DNA from 2 places in the Streptomyces sp. NPDC046349 genome. Region 2 is predicted to be linked to the other one. Evidence: riboswitches for the same ligand, from Rfam matches in the RefSeq annotation. Region 2 holds a riboswitch; the other holds the start of a gene.
What was found. A riboswitch is a leader RNA that binds a small molecule or an ion and turns the genes downstream of it on or off. The one in region 2 is predicted to bind glycine.
Positions count from the first base shown of each region.

Region 1 (3,396 bases), on a different contig from region 2:
GCTGGTGGAAGACCGGGTGCGTCAGGTAGGCGTCCGAGCGCAGCAGGGCCTCGGGCAGCGTGTCGGCCGTGGCCCGGTCGAGCGCCTCGATGTCCGCGGTGACGCCGAAGGCGGCCCAGACTGCCTCGATGTCGGCGCGCAGCGTGGTCTCGTCGCAGCTGATGGAGACGAGGTCGGCGTCGACCCGGTGCAGGTTGACCCCGCCCTCGCGGGCGGCGGCGACGACCTCGGCCGCACGGCCGGGAACGCGGACCGTGATCGTGTCGAAGTAGGAGCCGTGCACGGTCTCGACCCCGTCGGCCTGCAGGCCTGCGGCGAGCAGCGTCGCGTAGCGGTGGGTGCGGCGGGCGATCGTCCGCAGGCCGTCCGGGCCGTGGTAGACGGCATACATGCCGGCCATGACGGCGAGCAGCACCTGCGCGGTGCAGATGTTGCTGGTGGCCTTCTCGCGGCGGATGTGCTGCTCGCGGGTCTGCAGGGCCAGGCGGTACGCCTTGTTGCCGTCCGCGTCCACCGAGACGCCGACGAGGCGGCCGGGCAGCGAGCGGGCGTGCTTGTCCTGGACGGCCATGTAGCCGGCGTGCGGTCCACCGAAGCCCATCGGGACGCCGAAGCGCTGGGTGGTACCGACCGCGATGTCCGCGCCGAGGGCGCCCGGGGACTTCAGCAGGGTCAGGGCTAGCAGGTCGGCCGAGACGGTGACGATGGCACCGAGCTCGTGCGCCTGGTCGATGACCGGCTTGATGTCCCGGACGGCGCCCGAGGCACCGGGGTACTGGATCAGGACGCCGTAGACGCCGCGCTCGGCGATCTCGGCGGGGATGCCGTCGGAGAGGTCGGCGACGACGACCTCGATGCCGATCGGCTCGGCGCGGGTCTCGATGACGGCGACGGTCTGCGGCAGGGCGTCGGCGTCGACCAGGAAGACGTTGCCCTTGACCTTGCCCACGCGGCGGGCCAGGGTCATGGCCTCGGCGGCGGCGGTGCCCTCGTCGAGCAGCGAGGCGCCCGAGGTCGGCAGGCCGGTGAGGTCGGCGACGACGGTCTGGAAGTTCAGGAGGGCCTCGAGGCGGCCCTGCGAGATCTCCGGCTGGTAGGGCGTGTACGCGGTGTACCAGGCCGGGTTCTCCATGACGTTGCGGAGGATCACCGGCGGGGTGAAGGTCCCGTAGTAGCCGAGGCCGATCATGGAGGTGAGGACCTGGTTGCGGTCGGCGAGCGAGCGCAGCTCGGCGAGCACCTCGGCCTCGGTCCGCGCCTCGGGCAGGGCGAGCGCGTCGGCGGTCTTGATCACATCCGGGACCGCGGCGGCGGTCAGTTCGTCCAGGGAGCCGTAGCCCACGTGGGCGAGCATCTTCGCCTGCGCCTCGGCATCCGGGCCGATGTGGCGCTGTTCGAAGGGGATGCCTCGCTCCAGCTGGGAGAGCGGAATGCGGTTGGCGGTCATGTACGGAGGCCTCCTGGTCATATGACCTGCGAGGGGCACCACGGCGCTGGCACCCGGACGGCCTCCCCCTCTGTCATCTGCACCTGAGAGTTTCACCGGAGTCACGGGGGTCTCCCGTGAGATCCGGCTTTCACCGTCGGTGAGGAGGGGGACCGGCACTGCGCGCCCGGTACCCGCCCTGCTTTCCAGAGTGGCCTCGTCCGTGCGGTACGTATGCCTGAGAGATTCCGGGGAGGATTTGCTCCTTCGGCGCCTCCGTCTTGCTCATTCGGAGGACTCTCCCGCACAGGGTCGACAGCCGTCACCCAGACTACCAGCGGGGTTCAAGGGGCTCCCCGAGTGGCCTCTTCTGCGGAAATGCACTTCTGTAGTCACTACGGAGCAGTTGCGACAGTTGCGACCATTTGGAGGGACCGTGCAGACCGACATCGATCCGCGCAGCCTGATCGGCCGCAAGGCGTTCGACCGCAACGGTGCCAAGATCGGCACCATCGACGAGGTCTACCTCGACGATGCCACGGGTGTCCCGGAGTGGGCCGCAGTCCGCACCGGTCTGTTCAGCCGGGACGCGTTCGTCCCGCTGGAGCCGAGCGAGATGGTCGGCGAGACCCTGCGCGTGCCCTTCGAACGCTCCCTCATCAAGGACGCACCGGACTTCGGCGTCGGCCGCCACCTCTCTCCCGAGCAGGAACTGCAGCTCTACCACCACTACGGCCTGGACACGACCCTTCCGTCCGACTTCCACCGCGACTTCGGGCGCCTGGCGGGCGACGAGGGCTGACCCCGCACTGTTCCTAGACCGTCTCCCCCACCAGCGGCAGCGGGTCGGACGGCTCCAGGTCGGGGTCGTCCACCCGGAAGGTCCGCACCCGGCCGGGCTCCGATCCCGGCCGCTCGAACCGCACGGTCACCCGCCCGACCCCGCTGCCCTGCACCCACCCCGGCCCGTACAGGACGTGCCGTACGTCGCTCCCCGCCGCCCAGCGGCGCTCAGGAGCCTCCTGCGTCTCCCCGGGCGGCTCAGGCCCCTCCTGGGCCCCGGCGCCACCGTCGGCGGCCTCCGGCTCGGCCATATCGCCCGCACCGCCCGTACCGCCCTCCTCGCTCGCAGCCTCCGCCTGCGCCTCGACTGCGAGGGACTGCGCGAAGAGGTCCTCCTGCGTGTAGTCCGCCAGACCGGTCACCCCCACCCCGAGCAGTCGCACGCCGCCGGTGGTGTCCACCGCCTCCAGCAGGCGCGCGGCGGCTTCCCGCACCACCGCCGCGTCGTCCGTGGGCCCGCGCAGCGTCTCGGACCGTGTCAGCGTGGAGAAGTCGTAGCGCCGGACCTTGAGCACGATGGTGCGCCCCGAGTGCCCGGAGCCCCGCAACCGCTGCACGCACCGGTCGGCGAGCCGCTGCACCTCGCCCCGGATCCGCACCCGGTCGTGCAGGTCCACGTCGAAGGTGTCCTCGACCGACACCGACTTCGCGTCCCGCTCCGCGACGACCGGCCGGTCGTCCAGGCCCAGCGCCATCCGGTAGAGCCCGGTGCCGTGGGCCCGCCCGACCATCCGGACCAGCTCGTCCTCCCCGGCCTCCACCAGCTCCCCCACCGTGGTGATCCCGGCGCGGCGCAGGTGCTCGCCGGTGGCCGGCCCCACGCCGGGCAGGGTGCGTACGGACATCGGTGCGAGCAGCTCCCGCTCGGTGCCGGGCTCGATCAACAGCAGCCCGGCGGGCTTGGCCTCTTCGGAGGCCACCTTGGCCAGCATCTTCGACCCGGCGAGACCCACGGACCCGCTGAGTCCGGTGGCTGCCCTGATGTCGGCGCGCAGCCGCTCGCCCGTGGCCCGGGCGGAGCCCGAGTCGAAGGCGACCCCGCCCGCCTCCAGGTCCACGAAGGCCTCGTCCAGGCTGAGCGGTTCCACGAGTGGCGACAGCTCCCGCAGCATGGCCATCACCACGTC
Region 1 is NZ_JBVJFK010000017.1:9,017-12,412, reverse strand. Features, by position in the region: gene gcvP (aminomethyl-transferring glycine dehydrogenase) at 1-1,447, opposite strand, end outside; glycine riboswitch at 1,643-1,741, opposite strand; gene ACZ6JS_RS32070 (PRC-barrel domain-containing protein) at 1,863-2,228, shown strand; gene ACZ6JS_RS32065 (DNA polymerase IV) at 2,242-3,396, opposite strand, start outside.
Region 1: linked by a shared signal. The riboswitch ahead of gcvP (aminomethyl-transferring glycine dehydrogenase) and the one ahead of gcvT (glycine cleavage system aminomethyltransferase GcvT) in region 2 are both predicted to bind glycine.

Region 2 (3,396 bases):
GGGGCCACCGCGAAGTCCATGCCGGGGCCGACACAGGCGAGGAACTGTGCCTCGGAGCTGTAGACGGGGACGTACGCCGCCCCGCCGATGTCCATGGTGGGCAGGTCCAGACCGGCCGTGTCGGGGCCGCCGCCGCCCGGCAGGGGCACCCACACCTGGCTGCGCCCGAGCACCTCCAGGATCCGCCCGCCGGCGTCCGCCTGCCCGAGCGCCGCCCCGAGCACCTGCTCCAGCTCATTCCCCGGCCAGCCGCTGCCCTGCATCTACCCCTGCCCCTGTCTGGTCCCGCCCGTGTGGTCCCGCGCGTGTCGCCCCGCAGGGTACCGGCCCCCGGGCCGGCGCCGCCCCGGGGGACCGGGGTGCGGGTCCTGCGGTCAGCCGTGGAAGCCGATTCCCGTCACGGCGGCGGCCGAGCGGCGGTCCAGAAGGGTCGCGGAGGCGCACCCGGCGGGCGGACGGCCCTCCTCGGCGTCGCGCAGCAGGCGGCCCACGGCGCCCCGGTGGCGGGCGAAGGCGTAGGCGGACACCCCGCGGCCCCGTGCGGCCTGGCCGGAGAGGGCCTCCTCGGGGCTGCTGTCCAGGAGGACGAGGTGCAGCGCCCGGCCCCGGCGGCGCGCGGCCGCGGCGAGCAGCCCGCGCACCCAGCTCTGGGTACCGCAGTCGTGGACGACGACGGAGGCTCCGGAGCGCAGGATCCGCAACAGCCCCCAGTAGTGCGCCGCGCGCACCAGCGGGCGGTAGACCGCGTACGGCAGCCGGGCGGGCATCCGGCTCTCCCAGCGCTCGCGGGTGTCCTGGGAGTCGACGGCCCCGCCCTCGGGCGCGGCCCGCTTGATCAGCGTGCTCTTGCCGCCGCCGGGCAGGCCGGAGACCACGACGATGTCGCCCTCGGCGAAGCCGAGCCGCCGGGGTCCGAGCAGCGCCGGGCCGCGCAGGTCGTGGACGAGGCCGAGGCCGCCGTCGGCCGCCCTCCGGCGCTCGCGCGCAGCGCGCCGCTGCGCCGGCACCGCCTCCACGGTTCCCGTCGTCGTCACCACTCCGAATCTCCGCACAGTGTTCGCCTCCCCCGAATCGGGTCACCGGGACCCTTGCCCACTGAGTGTAAAGAGACGGTAATCGGCATGTCCGGTTCCGCTCCGCCCGCTCGGAGGGGCGTACGAACTTTCGGACCCCGACCCCCGATCTCGGTCATGGCGTGCAATGATGTGCGCCATCTGGACCAACTGCATACCGGCCGCTTGAATCCGCGCGGGAGAGTCCCGGCACGCCGCAAGGCCGTGCGCGGGCGCCGAAGGAGCAAGAACCTCCCTTGAATCTCTCAGGCCCCGTACCGCGTGGATGAGGCAGATCTGAAAAGCGAGCTGCGCGGCAGCTCCACCCAAGGTGCAAGTCGGGGAGACCGGCGATCGGACGATCGGCGGAACTCTCGGCGAACCTCTCAGGTTCCGATGACAGATGGGGAGGAACCTCCTCGTCATGTCATGTCGATGCCCTGGGACCCGGGAGCCACACCCATGAGCACTGCCCCCCGCCTGACCGCCCTCGATGCGCTGCACCGCTCGCTCGGTGCGACCATGACCGACTTCGCGGGCTGGGACATGCCGCTGCGGTACGCCAGTGAGCGCGACGAGCACAACGCCGTGCGCACCAAGGCCGGCCTCTTCGACCTTTCGCACATGGGCGAGATCACGCTGACCGGCCCGGAGGCCGTCAAGGCCCTGGACTACGCGCTGGTCGGCAACATCTCGACCGTGGGTGTCGGCCGCGCCCGCTACACGCACATCTGCCAGGAGGACGGCGGGATCGTCGACGACCTGATCGTCTACCGCCTCGGCGAGACCGAGTACATGGTCGTCGCCAACGCCTCCAACGCCCAGGTCGTCCTGGACGCCCTGACCGAGCGCGCCGCCGGCTTCGACGCCGAGGTCCGCGACGACCGCGACGCCTACGCGCTGATCGCGGTGCAGGGCCCGGAGTCCCCCGGCATCCTTGCGTCGCTCACCGACGCCGACCTGGACGGCCTCAAGTACTACGCGGGCCTGCCGGGCACCGTCGCCGGCGTGCCCGCGCTGATCGCGCGTACGGGCTACACCGGCGAGGACGGCTTCGAGCTGTTCGTCGCCCCCGAGCACGCCGTGGAGCTGTGGCAGGCGCTGACCAAGGCCGGCAAGGGCGTCGGCCTGGTCCCGGCCGGCCTGTCCTGCCGCGACACCCTGCGCCTGGAAGCGGGCATGCCGCTGTACGGGCACGAGCTGACCACCTCCCTGACCCCGTTCGACGCGGGTCTGGGCCGGGTCGTGAAGTTCGAGAAGGAGGGGGACTTCGTCGGCCGCGCCGCCCTGGAGGCCGCCGCCGAGAAGGCCGCGAGCCAGGCGCCGCGCAAGCTGGTCGGCCTGGTCGCCGAGGGCCGCCGGGTCCCCCGCGCCGGCTTCCCCGTCGTCGCCGGCGGCAAGGTCGTCGGCGAGGTCACCTCGGGCGCCCCGTCCCCGACGCTGGGCAAGCCGATCGCGATGGCGTACGTGGACGCGGAGCACGCCGCGCCCGGCACCTCCGGCGTCGGCGTCGACATTCGCGGTACGCATGAGCCGTACGAGGTCGTCGCGCTGCCGTTCTACAAGCGGCAGAAGTAACCCTCCGCGCACGACGTCCGCCGTCCGGGTACCCGTACGGCGCCGTCTCAGTACCCAAGACCGCAGTTCGTATCCACTCCCCCGCATCCAGGAGAATCAGGCCATGAGCAACCCCGAGAAGCTGCGTTACACCAAGGAGCACGAGTGGCTGTCGGACGTCGTGGACGGCGTCGCGACGGTCGGCATCACGGAGTTCGCGGCCAACGCGCTCGGTGACGTCGTCTACGCCCAGCTCCCCGAGGTCGGCGACACCGTGACCGAGGGCGAGACCTGTGGCGAGCTGGAGTCGACCAAGTCGGTCAGCGACCTGTACTCCCCGGTCTCCGGCGAGATCGTCGAGGCCAACCAGGACGTCGTCGACGACCCGGCGCTCGTGAACACCGCCCCGTTCGAGGGCGGCTGGCTGTTCAAGGTCCGCCTCTCCGAGGAGCCCAAGGACGCGCTCTCCTTCGAGGAGTACACCAAGCTCACCGCCGGTAACTGACCCCAGGGGACCCTGATGTCTGTACTGAACACCCCTCTCCACGAGCTCGACCCCGACGTCGCCGCCGCCGTCGACGCGGAGCTCGCGCGCCAGCAGTCCACCCTGGAGATGATCGCGTCGGAGAACTTCGCTCCGGTCGCCGTCATGGAGGCCCAGGGCTCGGTCCTCACCAACAAGTACGCCGAGGGCTACCCGGGCCGCCGCTACTACGGCGGCTGCGAGCACGTCGACGTGGTGGAGCAGATCGCGATCGACCGCATCAAGGCGCTGTTCGGCGCCGAG
Region 2 is NZ_JBVJFK010000001.1:544,614-548,009, reverse strand. Features, by position in the region: gene ACZ6JS_RS02570 (enhanced serine sensitivity protein SseB) at 1-263, opposite strand, end outside; gene ACZ6JS_RS02565 (AAA family ATPase) at 375-1,034, opposite strand; glycine riboswitch at 1,240-1,343, shown strand; gene gcvT (glycine cleavage system aminomethyltransferase GcvT) at 1,515-2,630, shown strand; gene gcvH (glycine cleavage system protein GcvH) at 2,734-3,114, shown strand; gene glyA (serine hydroxymethyltransferase) at 3,130-3,396, shown strand, end outside.